4 regions of the Aquamicrobium sp. genome follow, and region 2 is predicted to be linked to each of the others. Evidence: predicted binding sites of a transcription regulator. Region 2 holds the regulator's gene; each other region holds the start of a gene.
What was found. The regulator LexA, encoded in region 2, represses DNA repair genes until DNA is damaged. The targets are predictions, from matches to a motif close to TGTTCNNNNTGTGTTCNG.

Region 1: a site for LexA is predicted at 4,022-4,039, ahead of recA (recombinase RecA). Genes of this name have one in related genera too.
Region 3: a site for LexA is predicted at 2,706-2,723, ahead of M9945_RS09410 (sel1 repeat family protein). Genes of this name have one in related genera too.
Region 4: a site for LexA is predicted at 1,325-1,342, ahead of M9945_RS07040 (PA0069 family radical SAM protein). Genes of this name have one in related genera too.

Annotation. Positions count from the first base shown of each region.
Region 1 covers NZ_JAMLIE010000007.1:142-7,727, forward strand. The annotation lists gene alaS (alanine--tRNA ligase) at 1-2,633, opposite strand, end outside; gene recA (recombinase RecA) at 2,866-3,963, opposite strand; gene M9945_RS21985 (helix-turn-helix transcriptional regulator) at 4,152-5,144, opposite strand; gene rpoC (DNA-directed RNA polymerase subunit beta') at 5,416-7,586, opposite strand, start outside.
Region 2 covers NZ_JAMLIE010000002.1:223,126-230,711, forward strand. The annotation lists gene M9945_RS13630 (16S rRNA (uracil(1498)-N(3))-methyltransferase) at 43-792, shown strand; partial or broken gene M9945_RS13635 (glutamate--cysteine ligase) at 909-2,281, shown strand; gene lexA (transcriptional repressor LexA) at 2,589-3,305, opposite strand; gene M9945_RS13645 (hypothetical protein) at 3,397-3,696, opposite strand; gene M9945_RS13650 (Lrp/AsnC ligand binding domain-containing protein) at 3,953-4,195, opposite strand; partial or broken gene M9945_RS13655 (Lrp/AsnC family transcriptional regulator) at 4,277-4,333, opposite strand; partial or broken gene M9945_RS13660 (IS3 family transposase) at 4,379-5,549, opposite strand; gene M9945_RS13665 (hypothetical protein) at 5,532-5,837, shown strand; gene M9945_RS13670 (ABC transporter permease) at 5,850-6,701, shown strand; gene M9945_RS13675 (ABC transporter ATP-binding protein) at 6,698-7,438, shown strand; gene M9945_RS13680 (ABC transporter substrate-binding protein) at 7,499-7,586, shown strand, end outside.
Region 3 covers NZ_JAMLIE010000001.1:1,886,756-1,894,341, forward strand. The annotation lists gene M9945_RS09385 (AMP nucleosidase) at 1-608, opposite strand, end outside; gene M9945_RS09390 (hypothetical protein) at 682-876, opposite strand; gene M9945_RS09395 (hypothetical protein) at 889-1,053, opposite strand; gene M9945_RS09400 (glutathione S-transferase family protein) at 1,221-1,940, shown strand; gene M9945_RS09405 (DUF2147 domain-containing protein) at 2,055-2,396, opposite strand; gene M9945_RS09410 (sel1 repeat family protein) at 2,846-3,103, shown strand; gene M9945_RS09415 (YitT family protein) at 3,236-3,856, opposite strand; gene phoU (phosphate signaling complex protein PhoU) at 3,945-4,670, opposite strand; gene M9945_RS09425 (ATP-binding protein) at 4,781-5,842, opposite strand; gene M9945_RS09430 (pyridoxal phosphate-dependent aminotransferase) at 5,974-7,092, opposite strand; gene M9945_RS09435 (serine hydrolase domain-containing protein) at 7,199-7,586, opposite strand, start outside.
Region 4 covers NZ_JAMLIE010000001.1:1,431,920-1,439,505, forward strand. The annotation lists gene M9945_RS07040 (PA0069 family radical SAM protein) at 112-1,266, opposite strand; gene moaB (molybdenum cofactor biosynthesis protein B) at 1,445-2,005, opposite strand; gene M9945_RS07050 (4-(cytidine 5'-diphospho)-2-C-methyl-D-erythritol kinase) at 2,023-2,910, opposite strand; gene M9945_RS07055 (NfeD family protein) at 2,922-3,107, opposite strand; gene M9945_RS07060 (S49 family peptidase) at 3,201-4,061, opposite strand; gene M9945_RS07065 (tRNA1(Val) (adenine(37)-N6)-methyltransferase) at 4,136-4,918, opposite strand; gene M9945_RS07070 (DUF2007 domain-containing protein) at 4,915-5,151, opposite strand; gene M9945_RS07075 (polyprenyl synthetase family protein) at 5,357-6,373, shown strand; gene M9945_RS07080 (tetratricopeptide repeat protein) at 6,513-7,586, shown strand, end outside.

The DNA of each region.
Region 1 (7,586 bases), on a different contig from region 2:
TCGTCGGCTTTCGCGCCGTCGGGACCACCCGCCTGGGCCATGTCGGGACGGCCGCCGCCGCCCTTGCCGCCGAGCGCCGCGGACGCGACCCGCACCAGATCGACGGCCGAGAAGCGGCCCGTCAGATCCTCGGTCACGCCGACGACCACGCTCGCCTTGCCGTCGTCGCCCGAACCGATGAAGACGACCACGCCCGAGCCGACAGACTGCTTGCCGGCATCGGCGAGCGGCTTCAGATCCTTGGGCTGGACGCCCGACACGCTTTTCCCGATGAAGCCGACACCGGCGACCGTCTCGGCCTCGCCGCCCCCGGCAGCGCCGGCCCCCTCACCGCCGCCGAGCGCCAGCTTCTTGCGTGCTTCGGCGAGCTCACGTTCGAGCCGCCGCCGCTCGTCGAGCAGCGCCTCGAGCCGGCCCGCGGCTTCGGCGGGCGACACCTTCAGCGCGGACGCGACCTGCTTCAGCCGCTTTTCCTGTTCGTCCAGATAGTGCCGGGCCGCCTCGCCCGTCAGCGCCTCGAGGCGGCGCACGCCAGAGGCGACCGCGCTTTCGCCGACGACGCGGATCAGCCCGATGTCGCCGGTCGCCGAGACATGGGTGCCGCCGCACAGCTCGACCGAATAGGCGCGGTTCGCCTTCGGGCCCGACTGCGCAGTGCCCATCGAAACGACGCGGACCTCGTCACCGTATTTCTCACCGAACAGCGCCATCGCACCCTCGGCAATCGCGTCATCCACCGCCATCAGCCGCGTGGTCACCGGCGCGTTCTGCAGGACGACCGCGTTGGCGATGTCCTCGATCGCCTCCAGTTCCTCGGCCGAGACAGGCTTGGGATGCGAGAAGTCGAACCGCAGCCGGTCGGGCGCAACCAGCGAGCCCTTCTGGGCGACATGGGTTCCAAGTGTCTCGCGCAGCGCCTCGTGGAGAAGATGCGTCGCCGAATGGTTGGCGCGCACCTTGCCGCGGCGCTGGTGGTCTACCTCGAGCTCGACCTCGGCGCGAAGCCCGGCCTCGCCGTAAACGACCTTACCGAGATGGACGAACAGCCCGTCGGCCTTCTTCTGCGTGTCGGTGACCACGATCTCGAAGCCGTCGCCGCGGATCGTGCCGGTGTCGCCGACCTGGCCGCCCGATTCGCCGTAGAACGGCGTCTGGTTGACCACAACCGCGACCTCGGACCCTTCGGCGGCCGTATCGACGGGCTTGCCGTCGCGCACCATTGCCGTGATCACGCCTTCCGCCTTTTCCGTCGCGTAGCCGAGGAACTCGGTGGCGCCGAGCCGGTCGCGCAATTCGTACCAGACGGTTTCCGTGGCCGCCTCGCCGGAGCCGGCCCAGCTGGCGCGGGCCTCGGCCTTCTGCCGCTCCATGGCGTCGGTGAAGCCGGCGATGTCGACCGAGATGCTGCGCTGGCGCAGCGCATCCTGCGTCAGGTCGAGCGGGAAGCCGTAGGTGTCGTAGAGCTTGAAGGCGGTCTCGCCGTCGAGGCGGGCGCCCTCGCCCATGCCTTCCGTCGCGTCGGAAAGCAGGCCGAGGCCGCGGGCGAGCGTCTTGCGGAAACGGGTCTCCTCGAGCTTCAGCGTCTCGGTGATCAGCGCCTCGCCGCGCACCAGCTCCGGATAGGCCCGGCCCATCTCGCGCACCAGCGCGGGAACCAGGCGCCACATCAGCGGCTCGGCCGCGCCGAGCAACTGGGCATGGCGCATGGCGCGGCGCATGATGCGGCGCAGGACATAGCCCCTGCCCTCGTTCGACGGCAGGACGCCGTCGGCGATCAGGAACGAGGAGGCGCGCAGATGGTCGGCGATGACGCGGTGGCTCGCCCGGTTCTTGCCCTCGGCGGGAACGCCGGTCGCCTCCACCGAGGCGCGGATCAGAGCCTTGAACAGGTCGATGTCGTAATTGTCGTGCTCGCCCTGGAGGACGGCGGCGATGCGCTCCAGCCCCATGCCGGTGTCGATGGAGGGGCGCGGCAGGTCGACGCGCTCCTCCTTCGTCAGCTGCTCGTACTGCATGAAGACGAGGTTCCAGATCTCGATGAAGCGGTCGCCGTCCTCGTCCGGGCTGCCGGGAGGGCCGCCGGCGATGCCTTCGCCGTGGTCGTAGAAGATCTCGGAGCAAGGGCCGCACGGGCCGGTATCGCCCATCGCCCAGAAATTGTCGCTGGTCGGGATGCGGATGATGCGCTCGTCGGGCAGGCCGGCGATCGACTTCCAGTAGCCGGCGGCCTCGTCGTCGGTGTGGTAGACGGTGACGAGGAGGCGGTCCTTCGCCAGCCCGAACTCCTTGGTGATCAGGTTCCAGGCGAGCTCGATGGCGCGGTCCTTGAAATAGTCGCCGAACGAGAAGTTGCCGAGCATCTCGAAGAAGGTGTGATGGCGCGCGGTGTAGCCGACATTGTCGAGGTCGTTGTGCTTGCCGCCGGCGCGGACGCATTTCTGCGCGGTCACGGCCCGGCTGTAGGGGCGCTGCTCGAGCCCGGTGAAGACGTTCTTGAACTGCACCATGCCGGCATTGGTGAACATCAGGGTCGGGTCGTTGCGCGGCACCAGCGGGCTGGAGGCAACGATCTCGTGCCCGCTCCGGGCAAAGTAGTCGAGGAAAGCCGACCGTATCTCGTTGACGCCACTCATGCCAAAAGCCTTTTGAGAAGGAGCCGCAAGGCTCCGCAAGACAGGGAAATCCAGCACGGCTTTTAGCGTCGAGCCATGCGGCTGTCCAGAAAGGTGGCGCGCGAAAGCGTGCGGCTTTCCACTTTCGGCGGAAGGACGCGATTGCCGCGATCGGGCGGGCAGCCGGCTCACGGCGATCGCGCCCGGCCGAGGGCCGTCCCGATCAAGGAAAGGGTCGCAGGCGCCGGCAGGCCTACATGCCGGACGCCTCGTCGATGTCGGACCCGTCCTGATCGCCGGGGCCGCCGTTCTCGAGGAAGCGGTCGGCGATCAGGCCGGCATTCTGGCGCAGCGCCAGCTCGATCTCGGCCGCGGTGTCGGGATTGTCGCGCAGGAACTGCTTGGCGTTCTCGCGCCCCTGCCCGAGGCGCTGGGAATTGTAGGAGAACCACGCGCCCGACTTCTCGACCACGCCGGCCTTGACGCCGAGATCGACCAGCTCGCCGGTCTTCGAGACGCCCTCGCCATACATGATGTCGAACTCGACCTGCTTGAAGGGCGGCGCGAGCTTGTTCTTGACCACCTTGACGCGGGTCTGGTTGCCGACGACCTCGTCGCGGTCCTTGACCGCGCCGATGCGGCGGATGTCGAGCCGGACCGAGGCGTAGAACTTCAGCGCGTTGCCGCCGGTGGTGGTCTCGGGCGAGCCGAACATGACGCCGATCTTCATGCGGATCTGGTTGATGAAGATGACCATGCAGTTCGAGCGCGAGATCGAGGCGGTAAGCTTGCGCAGCGCCTGGCTCATCAGCCGGGCCTGAAGGCCGGGCAGCGAGTCACCCATCTCGCCCTCGATCTCGGCGCGCGGGGTCAGCGCCGCCACGGAGTCGACGACGAGGACGTCGATCGCGCCGGAGCGGACCAGCGTGTCGCAGATCTCCAGCGCCTGCTCGCCGGTGTCGGGCTGCGAGATCAGGAGGTTCTCCAGATCGACGCCGAGCTTGCGGGCATAGACGGGGTCGAGCGCGTGCTCGGCATCGACGAAGGCGCAGATGCCGCCCTTCTTCTGCGCCTCGGCCACGGTGTGCAGGGCGAGCGTCGTCTTGCCGGAGCTCTCGGGGCCGTAAATCTCGACGATGCGCCCCTTGGGGAGACCGCCGACGCCCAGCGCGATGTCGAGGCCGAGAGAGCCGGTCGAAACCGTCTCGATCTCGACGACCTGCTCGTTGGCGCCCAGCCGCATGATCGAGCCCTTGCCGAAAGAGCGCTCGATCTGGGCCAGCGCCGCATCCAGAGCCTTTGATTTGTCCACCGAACTGCCCTCAACAAGCCGCAACGTATTCTGTGACATGATAGCTTACCCCTTGATCGTCAGCGAAGCCGGGTCTTTCCGGTGTCCCTGTCTTTTTTGTACCTTTTTTGTTCTGTTTTTGCAAGAGAGCTAACCTACTGATATATCTTTACAATATCATTTTGTTCTCTTTTTGTATTGCGGCTTTTCACGCCTGAAGCGCCGAAAGCACGCAGGAGGAAACGCGGCTAATCCGCGGCGAGTCGCGAGACGAGCGCGATCAGCTGGCCCTGCCGGTGGGTGCCGGTCTTCTGGAATACGATCTTGGCGCGCTGGCGCACCGTTCCCTCCGAAAGGCGCAGGATCTCGGCCGCTTCCGCCAGCGATCGCCCGTTGGCGAGGATCTCGCACAGGCGGGTCTCGGCGGCGCTGAGGCCGAATGCGAGCTTGAGGCTGCCGGGGTCGAGGCGAAGCGCGGGACCGACCAGAGGCTCGATCACGACGAGCGCCTGCGGGCGCGGGCGCACCAGGAGAGGAAGGCTGGGTCCGCCGAATTCGGGCGCGCGGGTAACGCTGATGCGCACGACGTGCCCGCCCGGGGCGAAGGTCGCCCTGTCGTACGATTTGTGCGAGCCGGAAAGCAGGCGGGCGACGGTTTCCTCCAGCCAGCGCTGCGCCGCCGGGTCGCGCAGGGCGAGGACGTCGCCGAGGCCGGTGATGAGATCGCCGCGGACCATGGCGATCGCGGCGGCGGAGTTCGCCTCGCCGATGCGCCGCCCGGCGTCGACGAGCAGGGCCGGAGCATCGATCCGCTCGATGAGAGGGCCGAGGCGCTTGCTGCGCTCCAGCCCGTGGCGCAGCAGCGCCGCGTTGCGCACGGCGCCGGCAAGGCCGTCCTTTATGCGCCGCAGGATGTCCTCGGTGAAGCGGTCGGCGTAGTGGGCCTGATCGAGCGCGTAGTGCCAGCCGACGAGGATGGTGTTTTTGCGGTCGACATCGAGGCGCAGGCCGCAGGCCGCCTTCAGGTGCTCCTGCTCGTCCAGCCAGTCGGCGTAGAATTCGCTGTCGCGGAACGAGGAGGACGGGCAGTCCCGTTCCGAGAGGCTGATCCGCCCGGCGGGGACGGTCTCCCAATAGGCCATCCATGGATTGATGGCGGCGTAATAGTCGATGTAGGAGGCGGCGTGGGACGGGTCTATCCCCTCCCCGAAAGCGGCGTTCACCGCGGCGTGACGGGTCATGTCGACATTGATGATGATCGGGGCCGATCCCGGCAGTGCCTCGTGAAGACGAAGGCAGACCTCGTCCCAGGAACTGCGCCCCCATCCGATCTCGTCGAGAAGATGGCGGATATCGTAGGCCGCGTTCGCCGCATTCCGTCCCAGAATGACACGCTCCCCCTCTGCTATCCGCTTCGAGGCTAGCAGATGAGGGCTCGTCGCGGCCAGCGGAAAAGCGAAAGGCCGCCGGCGACCAGCCGGCGGCCTTTCCCGTTCGGTTTGCGGCCCGCGCCTATTCGGCGGGGTCGGCCGTCATGTCGGCGAGCACGGGCGCGGCCATCTCCGCGCCGGTCGACTTGCGGCGCTCGTCGAGGATCATCTCGTCGCGGGCCGTCGCGATGCGGCGGATCTGGGTCATGGTGCCGCCCGTGCCGGCCGGGATGAGGCGGCCGACGATGACGTTTTCCTTGAGACCCTGCAGGCCGTCAGTCTTGCCGGCGATCGCAGCCTCCGTGAGAACCTTGGTGGTCTCCTGGAAGGACGCGGCCGAGATGAACGACGGGGTCTGCAGCGATGCCTTGGTGATGCCGAGGAGGACCGGATCGCCGTATGCCGGCTTCTTGCCTTCCTCGATCAGGCTGTCGTTGACGTCTTCCAGCTCGATACGGTCGACATTGTCGCCGACGATGTAGGTCGAGTCGCCGGCATCCGTGATCTCGACCTTCTGCAGCATCTGGCGAACGATCACCTCGATGTGCTTGTCGTTGATCACAACGCCCTGCAGTCGGTAGACTTCCTGGATTTCGTTCACGAGGTAGGAAGCGAGTGCTTCCACGCCCTTGATCGCCAGGATGTCGTGCGGCGCCGGGTTGCCGTCGAGGATGTAGTCACCCTTTTCGATGTAGTCGCCGTCCTGAAGGTGGAAGGGCTTGCCCTTCGGGATCAGGTACTCGACCGGCTCGACACCGTCTTCCGCCGGCTCGATCATCACGCGACGCTTGTTCTTGTAGTCGCGGCCAAAGCGAACCGTGCCATCGATCTCTGCGATGACGGCGTGGTCCTTCGGACGGCGGGCTTCGAACAGTTCGGCAACGCGCGGCAGACCACCGGTGATGTCCTTGGTCTTGGCGCTTTCCAGCGGCGAGCGGGCAAGAACGTCACCCTGGGAGACCTTCTGGCCCGGCTCGACCGAGAGGATCGCGTCGACCGAGAGCATGAAGCGCGCGTCGCTGCCCTTGGCGAGCTTGAAGGGCTTGCCCTTGTCGTCGAGGACGGTGATCGCCGGCTTCAGGTCCGACCCGCGCGGGGTCGAGCGCCAGTCGATGACCTCGCGCTTGGTGATGCCGGTCGATTCGTCGGTCGTCTCCTGCACCGAGATGCCGTCGACCAGATCCTCGAACGCCACCTTGCCGCCGACCTCGGTGAGGATCGGACGGGTGTAGGGGTCCCACTCGGCGAGACGCTGGCCGCGCTTCACCTTGTCGCCATCATCGACGAAGATCTTCGAACCGTAGGCGACGCGCTGCGAGGACCGTTCCACGCCGCGCTCGTCGAGAATGGTGACCGCCATGTTGCGGCCCATCGCGACGAGGTTACCGTCGGAGTTGCGCAGCATGTTGCGGTTCTTCATCTGCACCGTGCCTTCATACGATGCTTCCAGGAACGACTGGTCGACCACGGTCGCCGTGCCGCCAAGGTGGAAGGTACGCATGGTGAGCTGGGTGCCCGGCTCGCCGATCGACTGTGCCGCGATGACGCCCACGGCTTCGCCCATGTTGACGGGCGTGCCGCGTGCAAGGTCGCGACCGTAGCAGACGCCGCAGACCCCGGTCTGGATTTCGCAGGTCAGTGCCGAGCGGATGCGGATCGACTGGATACCGGCCTTCTCGATCTCGACGACGTCGGGCTCGAGGATCATCTTGCCGGCATCGACAATGCGCGCGCCGGTGACCGGATGGTCGATATCGTCGAGCGCGGTACGGCCGAGCACGCGGGTGCCGATCGACGCCACGACCTGACCGGCATCGACGATGGCGGTCATGGTGAGGCCGGTTTCGGTGCCGCAATCGACATGCGTGACGATGCAGTCCTGCGCGACGTCGACGAGACGACGGGTCAGGTAACCGGAGTTCGCGGTCTTCAGTGCGGTGTCTGCCAGACCCTTGCGGGCGCCGTGCGTCGAGTTGAAGTACTCGTTCACGGTCAGGCCTTCCTTGAAGTTCGAGATGATCGGCGTTTCGATGATCTCGCCCGACGGCTTGGCCATGAGGCCGCGCATGCCGCCCAGCTGGCGCATCTGGTTCGGAGAACCACGGGCGCCCGAGTGGGACATCATGTAGATCGCGTTCATCGGCTTCTGGCGACCGGTTTCCGGGTCGAACTCGACGGCCTTGATTCGGGCCATCATGTCCTCGGCAACCTTTTCGGTGGCCTTGCCCCAGGCATCGACGACCTTGTTGTACT
Region 2 (7,586 bases):
CCGGGCTTGACCCGGCCGCGTCCGCGCCGCATCACGAGATTCATGCGCGCAAACTACAAATTGCAGCGGCTTTTCATGCCGCACGATCTCGGCCCCGGCGCCGCCTTCGAGGCGGACAGGGCGCAGAGCCATTACCTTGCCCATGTGCTGCGCATGGGCGAGGGGGCGGAGCTTCTGGTCTTCAACGGCCGCGACGGGGAATGGCGCGCGCGTGTCGCGGCGGTCTCGAAGAAGGGCGTGAGGCTCGCCGTCGAGCACGCTGAGCGGCCGCAGCCGCCGGCGCCCGACCTCGTCTACGCCTTCGCGCCGCTGAAGGTCGGGCGGCTGGACTATATGGTGCAGAAGGCGGTCGAGATGGGCGCGGGCGTCCTCCAGCCGGTCGTCACGCAGCACACGCAGGTGACGAGGCCGCCGCTGGAGAAGATGCAGGCCAACATGATCGAGGCGGCCGAGCAGTGCGGCGTGCTGTCCATCCCGCTGCTGCGCCCGCCGGTGAAGCTCGACCTCCTGCTGGCCGGATGGGAGAAAGACAGGCGGCTCGTCTTCTGCAACGAGAGCGCCGGGACGAACGACCCGCTCGCGGCGCTCCGGGCGGTGACGGAAGCGAAGATCGGCGTTCTCGTCGGCCCCGAGGGCGGCTTTTCCGACGAGGAGCGGCGGCTGCTCACGGCGCAGCCTTTCGTCACGGCGATTCCGCTCGGGCCGCGCATCCTGCGCGCCGACACGGCCGCGGTGGCGGCGCTGGCGCTGGTGCAGGCGACGCTGGGCGACTGGCGCGATCAGGCCGGCTGATCGGCCCCATTGAACAGCTTGTCAGGATTTTTCGCTTGATCGCGGCGGCGAGTTCCGCTCAACACTCGCGCGCGGCCGCCGGCAAGGCGGCGCGGAGGCAGGGCGAGGACACGACCATGGCGCGCGACACCACCGATTTCAGCCCGATCGAAGGGGTGGACGAGCTCGTCTCCTATCTCGCCGCCGGCTGCAAGCCGAAGGACGCATGGCGCATCGGCACCGAGCACGAGAAGTTCCCGTTCTATGTCGACGGCAACCGGCCGGTTCCCTATGAGGGACCGAACGGCATCAGGGCGCTGCTTGAGGGCATGCAGGGCCTGCTCGGCTGGGAGCCGATCATCGACGCCGGCAACGTCATCGGCCTCGTGGAGCCGACGGGGCAGGGGGCGATCAGCCTCGAGCCGGGCGGGCAGTTCGAGCTGTCCGGCGCGCCGGTGGAGACGCTGCACCAGACCTGCCGCGAGGGCAACGCCCATCTCGCGCAGCTGCGCGAGGTCGCCGAGCCGCTCGGCATCCGCTTCCTCGGCCTCGGCGGCAGCCCGAAATGGACGCTTGCCGAGACCCCGCGCATGCCGAAATCGCGCTACGACATCATGACCGCCTACATGCCGAAGGTCGGCAGCCGGGGGCTGGACATGATGTACCGCACCTGCACCATCCAGGTGAATCTCGACTTCTCCTCGGAAGCCGACATGCGGCGCAAGATGCAGGTGTCGCTCAAGCTGCAGCCGCTGGCGACGGCGCTGTTCGCCAACTCACCCTTCACCGAGGGGCGGCCGAACGGCCTGCAAGCTGGCGCGGCGACATCTGGCGCGACACCGACAACCAGCGCTCGGGCGTTCTCGAATTCTGCTTCTCGCCCCGGTTCGGCTTCGCCGACTATGTCGAATGGGCGCTCGACGTGCCGATGTACTTCATCATCCGCGACGGGCGCTATTTCGATGCCACTCACGTCACCTTCCGCCAGTTCATGAACGGCGCGCTGCGGGGCGAGGTGAGCGACGGCCTGCCGACCATGGGCGACTGGGCCAACCACCTTTCGACGCTGTTTCCCGACGTGCGGCTCAAGCGATTCCTCGAGATGCGCGGCGCCGACGGCGGGCCGTGGCGGCGCATCTGCGCCCTGCCGGCGTTCTGGGTCGGGCTGCTCTACGACGCAGCCGCGCTCGACGAGGCCGAGGCGCTGACGAAGGACTGGACGTTCGCCGAGGTGGTGGCGATGCGTGATGCCGTCCCGGCGCAGGCGCTCGCCACGCCGTTCCGCAACGCGACGCTGCGCGAGATCGCGCGCGAGGCGCTGGCGATCTCGCGCCGGGGGCTGGCGGCGCGGGCGCGCACCAACGGCGAAGGCAGCGACGAGACCGGCTTCCTTGCCCCGCTCGACGAGGTGGTGGCGCGCGGCACGACCAGCGCCGAAGAAATGCTCAACGCCTACCGGACGCGCTGGGGCGGCTCGATCGAACCCGCTTTTCTCGAATACGCGTACTGAAGCGTTTCGCGTCTTGTCCGCTCCGCAGGAGGGCGATCTTCGACCCTCGCGCCGCCCCTCATCCGCCCTTCGGGCACCTTCTCCCCGTAAACGGGGAGTAGAGGGTTCTCATCCCCGCTTTCGCTAATCGCAAGCGTGGCAGAACGGCGTGAACATGCGGCCGGTTCTCTTTTCCGTTCACGGAAGAAAGGCGAGGGCCGGGCAAACAAGGAGGATTGCACCTCTATGCCGGCCCGAAGACATCGGGGGTATCCCGGTCCAAACCCATCAGGGCCGTTCGGATCCGCCCCACTTCGGGCGCGAGGCGTCAGTAGCGGCGGATCAAACCGACCAGCTTGCCCTGTACCTTGACCCGGTCGGGGCCGAAGATGCGCGTCTCGTAGGCCGGGTTGGCAGCTTCCAGCGCGATGGTGTCGCCCTTGCGGCGGAACCGCTTCAGCGTGGCTTCCTCGTCGTCGACCAGGGCGACGACGATCTCGCCCGGGCTCGCCGTCTGGCAGTTGCGGATGATGACGGTGTCGCCGTCGAGAATGCCGGCCTCGATCATCGAATCGCCCTTGACCTCGAGCGCGTAGTGCTCGCCGCTGCCGAGCATGTCGGGCGAGACGCCGATGGAATGGGTCTGGTTCTGGATCGCGGCGATGGGAACGCCGGCGGCGATACGGCCCATGACTGGGATGCCGACCAGCGCGGCGCCGTCATTGTCGTTCCCGGTGGGCGCCCGCGGCGCGGGCGCGGCGGCGCGGCCGAGGCTGCCCTGTATGACGCTGGGCGAGAACTTCTTCGCCGCGTTAAGGCCGGGGGCGATCGAATCGGGCAGGCGCAGGACCTCGAGCGCGCGGGCGCGGTTCGGCAGGCGGCGGATGAAGCCGCGCTCCTCCAGCGCCGTGATCAGGCGGTGGATGCCCGACTTGGACGCAAGGTCGAGCGCCTCCTTCATCTCGTCGAAGGAGGGGGGAATCCCGGTCTCCTTCAGCCGCTGATGGATAAAGAGGAGCAGTTCGTGTTGCTTGCGCGTGAGCATCCCGGCCCTTTCGGGAATCGATCCTAAACAAAACAGGAACAATCTATATCTGTTCCTTTTGTGTTCTGCAAGGACTTATACGATAAGGCGGTCAGCGGACGGTAGCGGCCTTGCGTCGTTCCGCAGCCGCAGCGATCTCGCGGATTTCGGTGGCGACCGTCGTGAACTCGGTTATCAGATGCGCCGCGACCGTCCGGACGGTAGGCCAGTTCTGCCGTTCGCGATGGATGAGCAGGCCGACCTCGCTCTGCCGCAGCCCCGGTTCCTGAAGCGGTATGTGGACGAGTTCGCCGGACTGTAACCCCCGCATGAAGTCGACCGGCGTGAAGAATCCAACGGCCTTTGCGTACCGCCAGAGCGTCGAGGAGGCATTCTTTCCGATCGCGGTCATGATCAACACGATTCCGGTGGTCGCGAAGGCCGATCCTGGTGCTGCTGCTGGGCAACGGCATGGAGCCCAAGATCGCCATCGCGGATCTGATCTGCCTTGACAGTCGTGATCGGCGCAATCGTCGGCGAATGGATCGGGGCGGAAATTCATCGTCGTGTCGGTCTGCGTGCGGAAAGCCTGCCGCTGCTTTGTCGATGGCTGCTGTAGCCACTATACGCTGCTGGTTCGCGGACGTTCGTGAGCGGGCTAAAAAAAATTATACCGGGATGGATGTTGAGTATTTTACTCTCTTTAGTGCAAAATGAGATGATGAATTATATACAGATTTATGTTGAAGAATATTATTCATGAGAAAATCATGAAATTCATTTATATTTTCAAGAATAAATATTATTAAATAATCCCATTCTCCAGATATAGAATAACATTCTATAGCATTTGTGCTATTATTGATAAATTCTTCAAATTTAGTCCTCGCTTCATGGTCGTGTGATTTCATTTTTATCTGACATATAACAGTTATTCCCTTATTGACTTTCTCCGGATCGACCAAGCGGACAGTTTTTCCTAGAACTCCTCTGCTTTCGAGCAATTTGATCCGTCTCCAGCAGGAGGCCGGCGATGCGCCTACAGCTTGTGCTAGTGCGGTGGCCTGACCCCATAGGGTGGTCCGGTTTCAATCTTAATGCATGATCGGCTTGTCGGCCATTACCTGGGCCGATGGCGGTGTCGATCCGCGCGACGGTGGAGGCCAGATGATGGCCTCCGGTGCCGGCGGCTTGTATCCGAGCGATGAGTGCGGCCGCTCGGTGTTGTAGTAGCGTCTCCATGCCTCGATGATGACCTTTGCTTCGGCGAGACTGTAGAAGATCTCACCGTTGAGCAGTTCATCGCGGAGCTTCGAGCTGAAGCTTTCGCAGTAGCCGTTTTCCCACGGGCTGCCCGGCTCGATGAAGGCGGTTCTGCGCCGACGGCCACGATCCATTCCCGCACGACCTTGGCGATGAACTCCGGACCATTGTCGGAACGAACATGGCCCGGCACACCGCGCAGGATGAACAGGTCCGACAGAACGTCGATGACGTCGGTCGAGTTGAGCTTGCGACCGATCCGACTGCCAGGCACTCCCGAGTGAACTCGTCGATGATGTTGAGCATGCGGAACTTTCTGCCATCGTGGGTCCGGCCCTCGACGAAGTCATAGGACCAGACATGGTTGGGATGCTCCGGCCGAAGCCGGATGCACGATCCGTCATTCAGCCACAGCCGGCCTTTCTTCGGTTGCTTCTGGGGAACCTTCAGCCCCTCCTGCTGCCAGATGCGTCACTTCCGACGCGTTTGGCGCTGACCGTCCATCCCTCCGACCGCAACTTCGCGGTGATCCGACGATAGCCATAGCGGCCATACCGGGAAGCCAGACGGATGATGTCGGGCAGTCAGCGCCTCTCATCATCATGCAGACTCCCGCTTCCTTGCTGGGTCGAACGGTGTTGGCCGAGAACCTTGCAGGCGAAGCGCTCCGACACGCAGAACTTCGCCATGACATGATCGACACAAATCTAGACGACGACGGGAAGGGGGCTTCTAGAAGTTTCCCGAGGCAGCCTCTTTGAGGATCAGTTGAGCGTCAGGTCCGACACTGCTTACAGACGGTCGTTCTCCTCTCAAGCTCCTGAGGCGCTTCACCTGATCACCCTTCAGACCGCCGAACTCCTTGCGCCAGCGGTAATACGTAAACTGCGTCACGCCGATCGAACGAACCGCTTCTCCAACCGAGCGGCCTTGTGACAACAAAACATCGACCTGGCGCAGCTTCGCGACAATCTCTTCGGGCTTGTGCTTCTTCTGGGGCATTCCAAAGTCCTCTCCAACGGCTCAATAGCCTACTTCAGGGAGGGCCACTTTTCAGGGGGCAGACCAATCGCGGACTATGCCGCATCGTCCGGCCTCGGCGAGGAGATCGCCCGTCCGGTCATCACCCGTACGGATATTTCCCGGCCGGCGGTCATTCCGGAAGATCGGCAGCTCCTCCTGAACTGGGGCAATCTCTACAAGGACTTCGGCACCATTCCCGCCGATGCCGATCTCGAGAAGATCGTTGACGAGCTACTCGTTTACGATCTGTTCAAGGTTGCTGAATAGCCGGGGAAGCGCATGACCGTTTACGCTAGTTCCGCAGGCGGCCGGAGGAGCACTTCGGCCGCAACAGACATGCCTGCCGGCACGCCGTGGTATACGCGCGCGGAGCGAGTCCTGACCCCCTTCGTGCTTCCCGTCGGCTTGATCGTCCTGTGGCAGCTGGCGGTCAGCCTGCGATGGATAAACCCGCTCTTCCTGCCATCCCCGCTCGACGTGCTCGACGTGCTGGTCAATTTCTTCCAGACGGGCAGAATCTGGGGCCATCTCGGCATTTCCGTCCAACGCGTGTTCCTGGGCTTCTTCTACGGCGTTTCCGCTGCCATCATTCTTGGTGCGTTGACAGGTTATTCGCCCCTCTGGCGGCGACTCATCGATCCGGTGATCCACGCTCTGCGCACCGTACCCAGCCTTGCGTGGATTCCGATGTTCATCCTCTGGTTCGGCATTGAGGAGACCTCGAAGGTCACGCTGATAGCCAAGTCGGCGTTCTTTCCAACCTATCTCAACTTCATGTCCGGAATCATCAACGCTGACAGGCGGTTGATCGAGGTGGGGCAGGTTTACAGGCTCAACAACTTCCAGCTGGTCCGTCGCATTCTGCTTCCGGCGGCCCTGCCTTATCTTTTCGTCGGCCTTCGCCAGTCGATGGGCATCGCTTGGCTCGTCGTGGTCGCCGCCGAGATGATGGGGGCTTCCTCGGGCATCGGCTATTTGCTTCTCGATGGCGAGATGACCGGCAGACCCCAGATCGTCATGGCGTGCATGATCATCTTCGCGATCTGCGGCAAGGGGACCGACATGCTTCTGGCCTATATCTCCAGGCGCGTTTTGAGCTGGCAGGATACCAGATCAGGAGGTGACGCGTGATCGAGCTGAAGGACCTCGTGAAGAAATTCAACGGCTTTCAGGCGTTAGGTCCGATAGACCTGCAGATCGACAAAGAGCGCATCACCACTGTTCTGGGCCCGTCCGGTTGTGGAAAGAGCACGGCATTGCGCCTGCTTGCCGGGCTTGAAACCGCAACTGGAGGCCAGGCCAGCCTCGACGGCAAGGTTATCGACAGGCCCCGCCCGGAGATCGGAGTCGCGTTTCAGGATCCTCGCTTGATGCCGTGGCTGACTGTGCGTCGCAACATCGAGCTGGGCGTGTGGGACTGGGCCAAGGACCGCCGTGCAATCGCGGTGGAAGCGATTATCGCCAAGGTGGGCCTGAGCAAGTTTGCCGAGGCGCTGCCTAAGGAGTTATCGGGCGGCATGGCGCAGCGGGTGGGACTTGCGCGCGCGCTGGTCGGCATGCCGCGGCTGCTGTTGCTCGACGAGCCGTTCAGTGCCCTCGATCCGTTGACCCGGCTCAAGATGCAGGACCATCTGCTGGAAATCGTTAGCGATGCCGTCCCAAACGTTCTTCTTATCACGCATGATGTCGATGAGGCCCTAGCGCTTTCCGACAGGATCGTCGTGATGGCCGGTCCGCCCGCCAGCATCATCCGCGATATACTCGTCGATCTGCCGAAACCCCGTATTCGCACGTCTCCTGAGTTCCAGCGCTTCAAGGAGATTATTCTTGCTGACTTGCTGCCGCACAAGGCGCTCGCGTCGGCCTGACAGCGTGGGCGACCGGCTCCCAGCCTGCCTCTTTCAACATCGGAACCACGAGATAGAGTCATGAACGTTCGCCCAGATACGATATGGTTCACACGTTGTCCTGTTCCTGCAGCCAGCGGCATAGCGATCCAGCAGGGATGGATCGCCG
Region 3 (7,586 bases), on a different contig from region 2:
GACAGCCGATGAAGCGAATAGTCGATGCGCTGGGCGGTGAAGGGGCCGAGCGGCATGGCCTCGCCCGGCACCGGCTCGTAGGTGCCGTTGGCGATCTGGTCGTCGGTGCCGTTCAAGTCCGGCACGTCGAACAGGTCGCGCAGCGGCCGCGTGATGCTGTCCGCCATCGCGGCGTCGACATAGGTGCCCTCGAGGAAGGCGAAGTGCAGCGGGATCGGCGTTTCCGATTCACCCACCGTCACCGGCACGCCGTGGTTGCGGATGAGGAGCCGCAACTGGTCCTGAAGGTAGCTCTCGAACAGGTCCGGCCGGGTGATGGTGGTGGCGTAGCGGCCGGGCTCCGGCAGGTGGCCGTAGGCGAGGCGGGAATCGATGCGGCTGAACGAGGCGGTGGCGATGCCGATCTCGGGATAGAAGGCGCGGTAGCGTTCCTGCCGGTCCACCCCGTCGGCCAGCGCGGCGAACGCATCGCGCAGGAACCCGGTGTTGCGCGCGTAAAGGCCCTTCAGCGCCGCCACCGCCTCGCCGGCGTTGGTGAAGCTCTGGCGGGGAAACGGCTCGGGCGTCGAGATCGTCTCGATGGCGTCGTGGCGGATTCGCTTTTCCATGGCCCATCATAATGGGTTGCCGCCGATGTTTCGAGGGGCGGCCGGCGTCCCGACCGCGCCCCTGACGAAGCGCTTACCCGCGCTGCAGGCCGACGACGAGCACGATCCCTGCGCCGCTGGCGAGCTTGCGGTTGTCCTCGATGAGGCTGTCGGCGCCGGCCTGGACCGACTGCATCGCCATGAGCGGGGCGAACAGCGCCGCCATCAGGAAGGCGAAGCGGGGCAGGGCGGCGGCGATGTCGGAGCGGGTGTGGGTGCGGCGTGTCATGATATGGCCTCCTCAGCGCCGCAGGCCGGTCGCGCAGCCGGCGAAGGTCGTGTCGCAGAACTGGTAGACGACGCCATGGTCGCGGCCGGTGCGGCTCTTCTCGGCGACGAGGACCGACAGTCCCATGCCGAAGATGCTGATGAGCAGGCACACGATGGTGAAGCGGCGGGCGAGCATCGGGTCGGTCTCCTTCGTTTATGGCGAAAGGATGCCCGAGCGTGGCTGAACCATGGCTGAGAGGACCGTTCATGTGCGGTTCAATGACCTTAACAGGAGCTTAAGCCGGTTTCATTGGCGCTTGCCGTGCGGCTGTGCTTTGCTCGCCGGAGCAATGGAGACACCGCATGACCGCCCAGACCGCCCCCATCGAGCTCTACTACTGGCCGACCCCGAACGGCTGGAAGATCAGCATCATGCTGGAGGAACTCGCCGTCCCGTATGAGGTGAAATACGTCAATATCGGCGCGGGCGAGCAATTCGAGCCGTCCTTCCTGAAGATCGCGCCCAACAACCGCATGCCGGCGATCATCGATCCCGAAGGGCCCTCCTCCGACGGAAAATGGGGCCGCTCACCCATCTCGGTCTTCGAGTCGGGCGCGATCCTGCAATATCTCGGCCGCAAGTTCGGCCGTTTCTATCCGGCGGACGAGCGGTCCCGCGTCGAGGTCGACCAGTGGCTGTTCTGGCAGATGGGCGGGCTGGGGCCGATGGCCGGGCAGGCGCATCATTTCCGGCAATATGCGCCAGAGAAGGTTCCCTACGCCATCGAGCGCTACACCAACGAGGTCAACCGGCTCTACGGGGTGATGAACCGGCGCCTCGCCGAGCGCGACTATCTCGCCGGCGACTATTCCATCGCCGACATAGCCTGCATCGGCTGGGTCAAGCCCTACAGGAACCAGGGCCAGGACCTCGACGACTTCCCCAACCTGAAGCGCTGGTTCGAGACGGTCCTCGCGCGCCCCGCGGTGGAACGCGGCTGCGCCGTCGGCAACGAGCACCGGAAGAACCTCGCCGACGACAAGGAAGCGCAAAAGGTGCTGTTCGGCCAGAAGGCGAGGTGAAGAGGAAAGCGAATAGGGAGTAGCGAATAGCGAATAGGGGGCCGACCGAAACGCCGGCACTGTCCCGTTGGCTATCTGCTATTCGCTATTCGCTACTCCCTATTCGCTCTTTTCCTACTGCCGCTTCCAGTTCTGCGTCTTGCAGAAGACCACCGCGACGCAGCCTTGCATGGCGAGGCTGTTGCCCTTGAGCGTGGCGTTGCCCGAATAGGTCTTGTCGTCGGCGGGGTCGGTGATCGTGCCCTTGTACTTGCCGTTGCCGGCGCTGCTCATCTGGCCGATGCGCTTGCCCTTGTGCTTGCCGGTGCGCAGCGTGATCGAGAAACCGCTGCCGGCGGCGGCGATCTGCGCGGTCTCGCCGCTGTCGGTTTTCCAGTTGCCGACGATATTGTCGGCGTAGGCCGATCCGGCCATCATCGCCATCGCTGCGGTGGCCAGCATGATCGAACGAAGCATAGTCTCCTCCAGTCGGCCCGGTTGACGCTTCGCAGGGGCCGAAGCTGCGTTTACGAAAACGTAAGCGTAATCCGGAATGCGGCGGCGCGAAAGCCCCCTCATGCAGGGCCTGCACAGCCGGGGCGATGGCTGCCCGCTGATGGCGTATCGATCCCCGACGGGTCATTCCCGGCTTGTTTCGTGCCGATGCCAGTCTTTTGCGTGGTTAGCGGAGTCTTGCCGCGGTCAGTGCGGATTTTATCTGCATTTTCTTCGAATCCCTTGGAATCCGCGCGCTTGCATCGTTAATGAATTTCGGGATTTACCTCTTGTTTTAATTTTGTTTTCTTCAAATTAAGCACGCCATTTAACGACGGATTCAAGGCTCCCCGCCATTCTTAGACCCATAGACGGCAACGACCGGACAGGCCGAAACAACGGCTCTCGGGACTGAAACAGGGGATGTGAAAATGGCTCGTTTCGAAATGCACGACGCCGGCATCGGCGCCAACGCCCAGGCGGAAATCCTGTTCGAGCTGGGCATGATGTACGCAACCGGCCGCGACTGCGACGTCGACCTGATCGCCGCGCACAAGTGGTTCAACATTGCCGCGATCAAGGGCTCTGCACGGGCCGCGGAACTCAGGGCCGAGCTCTCGGCGACGATGAGCAAGCCGGAGATCGCCAAGGCCCTGCGCGAGGCGCGCGAGTGGATGACGGTTCACTGAGCCGGGCTGCCGGACGACGGATTACGACGACGGAATTACACAGGGAAGGCGACAAGGCGGAACAACCGCCGCGACTTCACAGGGGCGAAAAGGCCGCGACCGGAGGAAACAGCCGGCGCGGCCTTTCCATATTCAGCTTACGCCGACATAGCGCCCGGGCCGGTGGTTGAGCGCGAGGACGAGGTTGATGGCGAGCGCGCCGAGGAGCGACAGCGCCACCTTCTCTGCCGGCACCACGAACAGGCCGCCGAGCAGGATCGCCGCGTCGATGCCGAGCTGGACATAGCCGGCGCGCAGGCCGAACCGCTCCTGAAGGAAGAGGACGAGGATGTTGACCCCGCCGAGGCTGGCGCGATGGCGGAACAGGATCAAGAGGCCGACGCCGATGATCGTGCCGCCGATCAGTGCCGCATAGAGCGGGTCGAGCCGCGAGAAGCCGATCCAGTGTCCCGTCTGGCTGGCGAGCAGCGACACCAGCAGCACGGCACAGAAGGTCCGCAGCGTGAACTTCCAGCCCATTTGCATCAGCGCCAGCACGTAGAACGGCAGGTTGAGGACGAAGAACACCGGCGCGAAGGGCAGGCCGCTGGCATACTGGACGAGAAGCGCCAGCCCGGCCGTGCTGCCGGTCAGCAGCGTCGCCTGCGCATAGATCGTGAGGCCGAGGGCAACGAGCGCCGTGCCGACGAGCAGCGCCAGCGCGTCCTCGTAGGGCCGGTGGGGAGAGGAGGGCGGAAATTGCGCCTGCGTCACGACGGGCTGCCTCGCTGTTGCCGCGATGCAGCATGTGCGCGCTTTTCCCGCGCCGTGCAAGCCGTATGGGAGGCCGGCTATCCGGCAGTCAGGCGGTTTCGCCGATGGCGGGCATCGTCACCCGGTGGCTCTTGTCTTCCTTCGGCCGTTCGAGCGGCAGCTGCTCGCCCGTGACCATGTGGTAGACCGTCTCGGCGATGTTGGTGGCGTGGTCGCCGATACGCTCGATGTTCTTGGCGCAGAACAGCAGGTGCGTGCAGGGCGAGATGTTGCGCGGGTCTTCCATCATGTAGGTCAGGAGCTCGCGGAACAGCGAGGTGTACATGGCGTCGATCTCGCCGTCGCGGTCGCGCATGAAGGCGATGGAATCGATGGAGCGCGAGGCGTAGATGTCGAGCACCTGCTTCAGTTGCGTCAGCGCCAGCGTCGCCAGCGCCTCGATGCCGCGGAACAGCTGCACCGGCTGGCCCGCCTCGGCGATGGCCACCACGCGCTTGGCGATGTTCTTGCCGAGATCGCCGACCCGTTCGAGATCGGCCGAGATGCGGACCGCGCCGATGATCTCGCGCAGGTCGTCGGCCATCGGCTGACGGCGGGCGATGAGCACGATCGCGTAGTCGTCGATCCAGCGCTCGCCCTCATCGAGCACCACGTCGTCGGCGATGACCTTGCGCGCCAGTGCCGTGTCGTCGTTGATCAGCGCCGCCACCGCCTCGTCGACCATGCGCTCGGCATGGCCGCCCATGGCGGCGATGCGGTTGCCGAGAACGGCCAGTTCCTCGTCATAGGCGGTAACGATGTGGCGGGTGTTCATGATTCGCATTGGCCCGAAGCGGTTTTGACGCTGGAATCATAGGCCGCCCGCATGACAGGAACAAGAACGCCCCTCAGGAATGCCCTTGGGAATGCCCCATGGAACGGGCATCACGGCTCCGGCAGGTAGACGGTGAAGGCCGCGCCTTCGCCGGGGCGCGAGCGCACGGTCAGCCGGCCCTCGTGGCGGGTCAGGATGTGCTTGACGATGGCGAGGCCGAGGCCGGTGCCGTTCTTCACCCGGCTCTTCTCGGCGTCGATGCGGTAGAAGCGCTCGGTGATGCGCGGAATGTGCTCCTCGGCGATGCCCGGCCCGTAGTCGCGGAAGGTGGTGGCGATTTCCGGGTTGGGGCCTTCCTCGACGCGCTCGATCGTGATGTCGACGCGTCCGCCCGCCTGCCCGTATTTGCAGGCGTTCTCGAGAAGGTTGACGAAGACCTGGATCAACTCGTCGCGGCTGCCCGAGACGAGCATCGGTCCGGGCGGGCGGGCGAACACGACCTCGACGCCGTATTCGGCGGCGAGATAGCCGAGCGAGTCGACGACGCTGGCGATGGTGTCGACGAGGTCGAGCTTCTCGCGCGAGGGCAGATGCGGCTTCATCTCGATGCGCGACAGCGTGAGCAGGTCGTCGATCAGCCGCGCCATGCGCGAGGTCTGCGTCTGCATGATCGCAAGGAAGCTCTCGCGCGCCTTCTCGTCGTTGCGCGCCGGCCCACGCAGCGTCTCGATGAAGCCCGAGATCGAGGCGAGCGGCGTGCGCAGCTCGTGGCTGGCATTGGCGATGAAGTCGGCGCGCATGCGGTCGATGCGGCGCGTCTCGCTCTGGTCCTTGAAGTGGATCATGTAAAGGCCGCTGCCCGCGCCGAGCGGCGTGGCGAAGATGCGGAACGCCCGCTCCATCGGCACGCGCTCGCCATAGTCGATGGCCCCGGCGCGTCCTTCCCGCAGGGCGGCGTCCATCAGCCGCTGCATGTCCGGCGTGCGGAACCTGTGCGTCAGGATCGTGCCCTGCGGGATCGGCCCGAAGAACGAGATCGCCGCCTCGTTGACGTAGCGGACCGCGCCCCTCGCATCGACCATCACGATCGGGTCGGGCACCGCCGCGGCGAGGTCGCGCGCCGACAGCCGGTCGAGCGCCTCGTCGTCATACTGGAACTGCACGTGCGGCATGCTTCACCTCGGGACGGACCGGACCATCCGGCATTGATGCTTAGCCAGCGTTACAGAAATATCTCAGCCGCCGCCCGTCAACGACTTTAACCGGCGCGTCACCGGCCGCTCCCGCGCGGCCGTCCGTTTCGTCAGGCTGCGGCTTTCGCGGCGGCGAGGGCGAGCGGGAACGCCTCGGCGAGCGCGTCCATCTCGGCGGCCGGGCCGGCGCTGATGCGGATGCAGCGGTCGAGCCGTGGGGCCGCCGGCTTGCGCACGAAGATGTCGCGCTCGATCAGCGCCTGAAGCACGCGAAGCGCGAGCGCGCCGTCGCCGCCGCAATCGACGGCGACGAAATTGGTCGCCGATGGCAGCGCGGAAAGCCCACTTTCGCCGACGATTTCCGCGATCCGCGCCCGGCTTGCGGCCACCTCGTCGAGGACCTTTCTGAGATGGTCGCCGTCGGCGAGCGCGGCCAGCGCGGCGGCCTGCGTCATGCGGCACATGCCGAAATGGTCGCGCACCTTGTCGAAGGCGCGGATCGCCGCGCTCTCGCCGACCGCGTAGCCGCAGCGCATGCCTGCAAGGCCGTAGGCCTTGGAGAAGGTGCGCATGCGCAGGACGTTCGGCCGCGCGACGTCGAGCGGCGGAATGGCCGACGCGGGCGCGGTCTCGCCATAGGCCTCGTCGAGCACCAGCATCGTCGTTTCCGGCAGCGCCTCGATCAGCCGGGAAATCTCGTCCGCCTCCCACCAGGTCCCCATCGGGTTGTCGGGATTGGCGAGATAGAGCAGCGGCGGGTTCTCGCGCCGCGCCGCGGCGACGAGCCCGTCGAGATCCTCGCGGTCATCGACGTAAGGGACGGTGACGAGCCGGCCGCCATAGCCCGCGACGTGATAGTTGAAGGTCGGATAGCCGCCGAGCGAGGTGACGACGGGCTGACCCTTCTCGACATAGAGCCGGACGATCAGCCCGAGCAGCCCGTCGATGCCGCCGCCGACGGCGATGTTGCCGGCGCCGACGCCCAGATGCGCGGCGAGCGCGGCCTTGAGATCGTGGTTCTCCGGGTCGCCATATTTCCACACGTCGGTCGCGGCCGCCTGCATCGCCGCCACCGCCTTGGGCGACGGGCCGAAGCCGCTTTCGTTGGCGCCGATGCGGGCGCGGAACGGCCGGCCGCGCGACCGCTCCTGCGCCTCGGGGCCGACGAAGGGAACCGTTGCCGGCAGTTCGGCCGCGAGCGGGGTCAGCGCGGGACGTGCGGAAGTCATGGCGGTCGGGAACCTTTCTCGGACGGGGCCGGCAAGCGGGAACGGGGTTTTCGCAAACGACGGACGATGCAATAGAGCCAATCGGCCGCCTGCGGAAGGCCCGTCGCTACGGCGCGCCGCCGAACGCGCGCGCGATCTGGCCGAGCATGCGGATCTCGAGCGCCGTGGCGTCGTCGTTGCTGGGGTCGGGGCGCGAGGCGGTCTTGGCGATGACGACGCGGCTTACGGGGTCCGTCCACAGCCACTGGCCATGGATGCCGACTGCGGCAATACTGCCGCGCCCGTCGCCGACATCGTACCAGCACGAGCGATAGCGGCCTTCAGCGAACATGTCGGCGAAATTGCCCTCCACCCATGCGCGGCGGTCGCCATTGGCGCGCATGTCGGCGATCCACGCGCCCGGCACCACCTCAGCGCCGCTTGCCGAGCGGCCGTCGTCGAGCACGAGCTGGCCGAGCCGGGCGAGGTCGCGCGTCGTCAGGCAAACGCCGCCG
Region 4 (7,586 bases), on a different contig from region 2:
TTCCGGCCCCGCGCCGGTGTCGAGTCGCGGGGCGAAGGTTCCGTCGGCTCCCCGCGCTTCAAGCTGTCGTCCTCCCTTCTTTCCTCATGGCCGCGTCGCTTCCGGGCCGTGCTAGAACAGCATCAGCTGCTCGCCCGCCCGGGCGACCGGCTTGAACAGATCGTTGCGCAGCCGCCGGCGCTCGACATTGAGGCCGAGGCGCTTGGCTGCGATCTCGAAGCGGCGGCCGATCTGCCAGGCATAGGGGCCGGTGCCCTTCATCCGCTTGCCCCATTCCGCGTCGTAGTCCTTGCCGCCGCGCATGGAGCGGATCAGCGACATGACGTGGCGGTAGCGGTCGGGATAGTTGCGCAGCAGCCAGTCCTTGAAGACGGCGCTCACCTCCAGCGGCAGCCGCAGGATGATGTAGCCCGCCTCGCGCGCGCCGGCGGCATGGCCCGAATCGAGGATGCGCTCGATCTCCTGATCGTTGACCGCCGGAACGATGGGCGACACCAGCACCGAGACGGGGATGCCGGCCTCGCTGAGGGCCTGGATCGCCTCCAGCCGCTTCGGCGGCGTCGAGGCGCGCGGCTCCATGGTGCGCGCTAGCGCCGGGTCGAGCGTGGTGACCGACAGCGCCACCTTGGCGAGGCGCTTCTCGGCCATGCGCGACAAGATGTCGATGTCGCGCGTCACCAGCGCCGATTTGGTGACGATGCCGACCGGGTGGTTGTGCGCCTCCAGCACTTCGAGGAGCTCGCGCATGATGCGCCATTGCCGCTCGATCGGCTGATAGGGGTCGGTGTTGGTGCCGATGGCGATGGTGCGGGCCTCGTAGCCGGGCCTGGCCAGCTCGCGCTCCAGGAGGCGCGGCGCGTCCGGCTTGGCGAACAGCCGCGATTCGAAATCCAGCCCCGGCGACAGGCCCATATAGGCGTGGGTCGGCCGCGCGAAGCAGTAGATGCAGCCATGCTCGCAGCCGCGATAGGGGTTGATCGAGCGGTCGAAGCCGATGTCGGGCGAATCGTTGCGGGTGATGATGGTGCGCGGGCGCTCCACCTGCACCTCGGTCTTGAAGGCCGGCAGCTCCTCGAGATTGTTCCAGCCGTCGTCGAACACATGGCGCGAGGTCGGCTCGTAGCGGCCGGACGGGTTGACGCCCGCGCCGCGCCCGCGGCGGCGCTCGAAATCGACGCGCACGCCGCTTTCCTCGACCATGGCGTTGGCGAGCGCCGCGCCGCCGCCGGAAAAAGCGGCCATGTCGGCCTGTCTGATCGGTTCCATCCTCGGTCTCCACGGGTCTGCGGGCGACTCTTCGATGAAATTATTCCTAACGAGAAATCAGAACAAAGCAAGAACTTTTTGCGAGGAGGAATACGGTGACGTCAGGGCACGCGCCGGCGAAGGAGTCATAACATTATGAAATTCAAGGAAAAATTCAGGGAACGCCCGCGGGAAGGGCTCAGCCGGATCGCGCCGCGCCGCGCTTCAGGTGCTCGTCCAGCCGCGGCATGATCTCGACGAAGTTGCACGGCCGGCGGCGATAGTCGAACTGCTGCTCGAGGATGTGATCCCAAGCGTCGCGGCAGGCGCCGGGCGAGCCGGGCAGGCCGAAGACGAAGGTGGCGCCGATGGTGCCGGCCGTCGCCCGCGACTGGATCGTCGAGGTGCCGATCTTGTCGTAGGAGATGCGGTGGAAGACCTGCGAGAAGCCGTCCATGCGCTTGTCGAACAGCGGCTCCAGCGCCTCGGGCGTCACGTCGCGGCCGGTGAAGCCGGTGCCGCCGGTGGTGAGGACGGCGTCGATGGCCGGATCGTCGGCCCAGCGGCGGACGACGGCGCGGATCGCCTCGACCTCGTCGGTGACGATCTCGCGCGCCGCCAGCCGGTGGCCGGCCTTCTCGATGCGCTCAGTGAGGGTCTGGCCGGACTTGTCGTCGGCGAGCGTGCGGGTGTCGGAGACGGTCAGCACCGCGAAGCCCACGGGCAGGAACGGGCGGTCGTCGTCGCTGTGATGGCCCATGGCGGTCGGGTCTCGCTTCAGATGGTTCTCGTCGCGCGAACATACCATGACGGCTGCCCGGCGGCGATGGCGGCGGCGGCCCGCGCGGCATCCTGTCGCGACGGGTAAAGGCCGAAGCACGTCGCGCCCGATCCAGACATGCGGGCGAGCGCCGCCCCGCTCTGCCTGAGCGCGGCGAGGCAGGAGGCGATGGCCGGGGCTATCGAGACGGCCGGCGCTTCGAGATCGTTGCGCGCGGCGGCGAGCCATTCGACGAGGATGGAAAAATCCGGCCGCGCGGGCAAGGGAGCGAGTGGCGGGTTGGCGCGGTTCGCCAAGGCCGTGAACACGGCGGGCGTCGCCACCGCGACGCCGGGATTGACGAGGACCATGTCGAGCCCCGGCAGGCCGTCGACCGGCGCGAGCGCCTCGCCGACTCCTCGGGCGCGCAGCGTGTGCGCGGCAAGGCACATCGGCAGGTCCGCGCCGAGCGGCAGGGCGATGGTGGCGAGGTCGCCGGCGGAAAGGGAAAGGCCCCACAGCCGGGCGAGCGCGCGCAAGGTCGCGGCCGCGTCGCTGGAGCCGCCGCCGATGCCGGACGCGGCCGGCAAGGCCTTGTCGAGCTCGATCCGGACCGGCCGTGCGCTTGCGCCGGCGACGCCGCGCAGGAGGTCGCGCGCCCTGAGGACGAGATTCGCGCCGTCGGCGGGGATGTCGGCGGCGAAGGGCCCGGTGACGGCGAAGCCGTCGCTGCCGGCGTCGGCAGCGCGGATGCGGTCGCCTGTTTCCGTGAAGACCACAAGCGTGTCGAGAAGGTGGTAGCCGTCGGCGCGCCGCCCGGTGACATGCAGCGCAAGGTTCACCTTGGCCGGCGCGTGCTCGCCGGTCGCGCCGGGCTCCGTCGCATTGGCCGTATCGGGGGCCATTTCGGAGGCGATCAGTCCTTGGTCAGGTGGTATTCGCCGGTGACGGGGTCCTTGACCAGCGTCCCCTGCGCGCCGGCGCGCTGCTCGGCTTCGGTCCGCCGCGCCCGCGCGGTGACGCGCTCGGCCTCGCGCAGGAAGGAGCGGTATCCGACCCAGGCGGCGACGCCGAGGACCGCGAAGAAGATGAGCTGAGGCACGTTCCTGTCCTCCATGCGTGAGGCCGGCAAGGGTGAAGCGATTATCCTGCCGACAAATCTAGAGCGTTTTTGCCTGTCGTCAAAGCCTTGCCGTCAAAGTCCAAGCCGCGCCCACAGCGCGCGCTCCTGTGCGGTGTCGGCCAGCCCGTCGGCGGCCGCGGCCGCCCTTTCGGCCCCGCCGCGCATGCTTGAAAGCCCGAGCCTGCGGCTGAAGAAGCCGCGCGGGGCGGAGACGAGCTGGAGCTTCGTCTTCTCGCCGTAGCGTTCCTTGAGGAACGAGCGCATGTCGCCGAGCGCGTCGATGAGGCCGAGCTCCAGCCCTTTTTTCCCGGTCCAGAACAGGCCGGTATAGAGGTCGGGATCGTCGGCGAGCTTTGCCCCGCGCCGCTCCTTGACCATATCGATGAAGGTGTCGTGGATTTCGAGCTGAAGCGTCTTCAGCCGCTCAACGTCCGCCTTCTTCTCCGGCTGGAACGGGTCGAGGATCGCCTTGTTCTGCCCCGCCGTGTGGACGCGGCGCTCGACGCCGATCTTCTTGATCAGTTCCTGGAAGCCGAAGCCCGAGGAGACGACGCCGATCGAGCCGACGATGGAGGAGGGGTCGGCGACGATCTCGTCCCCGGCCAGCGCGATCATGTAGCCGCCCGAGGCGGCGGCGTCCTCGACGAAGACGATGACGCGCTTGTTCTTCTCCTCGGCGAGGTCGCGGATGCGCTTGTAGATCAGCCGCGACTGCACCGGCGAGCCGCCGGGCGAGTTGATCGAGATCGCCACCGCCGGCGCGTCCTTGAACGCGAACGCCTTCTCGATCACCCCCGCGGTCGTCGCCAGCGACAGGCTGGGGCGGAACTGGTTGCCGCCGGCCATGATCGCGCCGTGCAGGCGGATGACGGGAATGGTGACGGCGTTCGGGCGCAGCGAGGCGGGAAGCAGGCGGTTGAGGAAGCGTTTCACGGCGGGCGGGTCTCCATCAGGTGCGCCTCCGCATGTAGGCGTTCGCGCCCGCCGCGCAATGGCGAATGCGCCGTTCAGCGCGCGAAAAGCGCGGCGCGGCCGTTGATCGCCGCCTCGGCGGCCGGCGTGAAGCCGTTTTCCTCGCCATGCAGGACGAGCGGCGCGTCGAGCACGAGCGCCGCCCGCGAGCCCCGCACGGCGCGCACGATGACGCGGATCGCCGGCGTGCCGGCGCGCGGGTGGACGGGCAGGATGCGCGCGGCCCCGAAGCGGCCGCCGAGCGCCGTGAGGATGCCCTGAAGCGATTGCGGGCGCGCGATCAGCGCGACCGTGCCGCGCGGCTTCAGGATCGCGCTCGCGGTGCGCAGCCAGCCCTCGAACAGCCCGTCCTCCATCACATGCGCGGCACGGCGCAGCGCGTCGGGCGAGGCACGGTCCGACGCTTCGTTGAAGGGCGGGTTCATCACCACGGCATCGAACGAGGTGTCAGCGAGGCCGGATTCGCGCCGCGCCCTGCCGGTCAGTGTCACGTCGGCGGCGAGGAGGTCCACCCGCCCGGCGAAGGCGGCGTTGGCCTCGTGGGCGAGGGTCAGCCGGGCATGCGCCAGCATCCGCGCTTCCCGTTCGACGAGGACGATGCGCGCGGCCGGGCAGCGCGCGGCGACGGCGAGGCCCGCCGCCCCGGCCCCGGCACCGAGATCGGCCAGACGCCCGTCGAAACCGTCCGGCACCGCGGCGGCGAGCAGCATGGCGTCGAGCCCGGCGCGGTGGCCTTCCTGCGGCTGCACCAGCACGAAGCGGCCGCGGTGGAAGGCGTCGACCGAGGGCGCCGCGTCTTCGCTGCCGGCGGCGCTCATTCGCTTTTGATTTCGCCCCTGATCTCGTCCGCGATGCCGGCGTCGGCGAACAGGCGGCGCGCCTCGTCGGCGTCCGCCTCGGCCACCATCACCCGGCGCGGCAGGATGCCGATCGAGCCCTCGATCACGCTCATGTTGTTGTCGGCGACGAAGAAGCCGATCCCGGCATCGCGCAGCAGGGCCTCGACGAAGGAGATGAGGACGGCGTCGTTGGTGCGAAGAAGCTCGATCATGCCGTAAAGGGTTTCAGGTTGCGCCGGCGATGTAAATCCCCGGGTAAATCCCCGGCGGCGGCGGCCGTTCCCGCCGGTGTTTCCGCTAGGTAAACGGTGTATTTTGCGCCAATTCGCCCCTTGCCGCCATGGGTGTGTCTGCCTAGAGTCCGCCGTCGGCATGGCCGGCGGGGCGGGTATCCGGGTTGGCATCAAGGAGTTTCCGGTGGGCGTTGTGGTCGAAATCGAGGATGGAAAGCGTGCGAAGGCGTCCATAGAGGCGTTGATCGCGCTGACGCGGACCGACATGGGACGCGTCAACGAACTGATCCTGTCCAAGGCCGGCTCCGACGTCGAGATGATCCCCGAGGTCGCCAACCACCTGATCTCGTCGGGCGGCAAGCGCCTCAGGCCCATGCTGACGCTGGCCGCCGCCCAGATGTTCGGCTATCGCGGCGACGGCCACGTCAAGCTCGCCACCAGCGTCGAGTTCATGCACACGGCGACGCTGCTCCACGACGACGTGGTCGACGAGAGCGACCTGCGCCGCGGCAAGCGCACGGCGCGCATGATCTGGGGCAACCAGGCGAGCGTGCTCGTCGGCGATTTCCTGCTCGGCCAGGCCTTCCGCATGATGGTCGACGTCGGCTCGTTGGAGGCGCTCGACGTCCTCTCCTCCGCCGCCTCGGTCATCGCCGAGGGCGAGGTGATGCAGCTCGGCGTCGCCAAGAACCTGGAGACCACCGAGGACGACTACCTCGCCGTCATCAAGGCCAAGACTGCGGCGCTGTTTTCCGCCGCCGCCGAGGTCGGGCCGATCATCGCCGACGCCGGCAAGGCGGAGCGCGCCGCGCTGCGCTCCTACGGCGTCAATCTCGGCCTCGCCTTCCAGCTCATCGACGACGCGCTCGATTACGGCGGCGATTCGCGCAATCTCGGCAAGAATGTCGGCGACGACTTCCGCGAGGGCAAGGTCACGCTGCCGGTGATTCTCGCCTCCCGGCGCGGCTCGGCCGAGGAGCGCGAGTTCTGGAAGGCCGCGATCGAGAACGCGGAGGCGGACGACGCCTCGCTGGAGCGCGCGCGGGGGCTGATGACGAAGCACGGCGCCATCGGCGACACGATCGGCCGGGCGCGCCATTTCGGCGAGATCGCCCGCGACGCGCTCGCGCCGCTGGCGCGGACGCCGCAGAAGGACGCGCTGCTCGACGTCATCGATTTCTGCATCAGCCGGGTGAACTGACGGAGCCGCTTCGGCCGCCGGTCGGCCGGCGTGCCCCGGCGCGATTGAACCGCGTCCGCAAAAAGGCCATGCTTTGCGTCTTGATTGAGTGGCCGGATTCCTGCCCGGCGGCGCGGGAAGATCAAGGGAAAGGGAAGCGATGCGGCTTTTGACTGGACGATGGATCGTGGCAGCCGGGCTTGCCGTCGGCACGGCGTCGGGCGCATGGGCCGCCGCGGTTCCCATCGATACGGACGAGCCTGTGCGCGTCAACACGCTGTCGGGCGCGTATCTCGCCGCCCGCATCGCCGAGAGCGACAACGAGCTCGACGCGGCCATCGCCTACTATCGCCGCGCGCTCGCCTTCGATCCCGACAACCGCACCGTCCAGCAGAGCCTCTTGCTCGGGCTGATCTCGCAGGGGCGCTTCGACGAGGCGCTGCCCTTCGCCGAGAAGCTGAAGGAGGTGCCGGAGGTCGAGCGGTTCTCGCGGCTGGCGCTCGGCGTCGACGCCATCCGGCAGGGCAAGTACGGCGACGCCGACTACTGGCTGAAGCTGTCGCTCGAATCCGATCTCGACCGGCTCATCACCGGGCTGATGGCGGCATGGGCCAAGCTCGGCGACGGCAAGGGCGAGGACGCGCTTGCCGCGCTCGACGCGCTCGCCGGGCCGGAATGGTACGAGCTGTTCATCACCTATCATCGCGCGCTGATCGCCGAGCAGGCGGGAGAGGTCGAGGCCGCGCGCGCCGCCTTCGAGGCCGGCGCCGACAACCTCTCGGCCGCCGGTGCCGCGCCGGAGACCCATCTGCGCCTGCTCGAAGCCTATGCCGGCTTCCTCGCCCGCAAGGGCGAGCGCGACGCCGCCTTCGCCGTTATGGACAAGGCCGATGCCTTCGCGCCCGGCCGGCTGACCATCCAGGCGCTGCGCGGCCGGATCGAGGGCGGCCGCGCCGCGCCGCCTCTGGTGCCGGACGCCAAAGCCGGTGCGGCCGAGGCGCTGCTCAACCTCGCCACCGCGCTCAACCGCAGCGGCGGCGAATCCTTCGTGCGGCTCTATCTCAACTACGCGCTCGCACTCCTGCCGCACAGCGACGCGGTGCTGATCCAGCTTGCCGGCGTTTCCGAGCAGCAGGGCGACGCCGAGGGCGCGATCGCCTTCTACGAGAAGATCCCCGCCGCCTCGCCGATGAAGCGGGTGGCGGAATTGCAGCTCGGCCTCAACCTCGCCGAC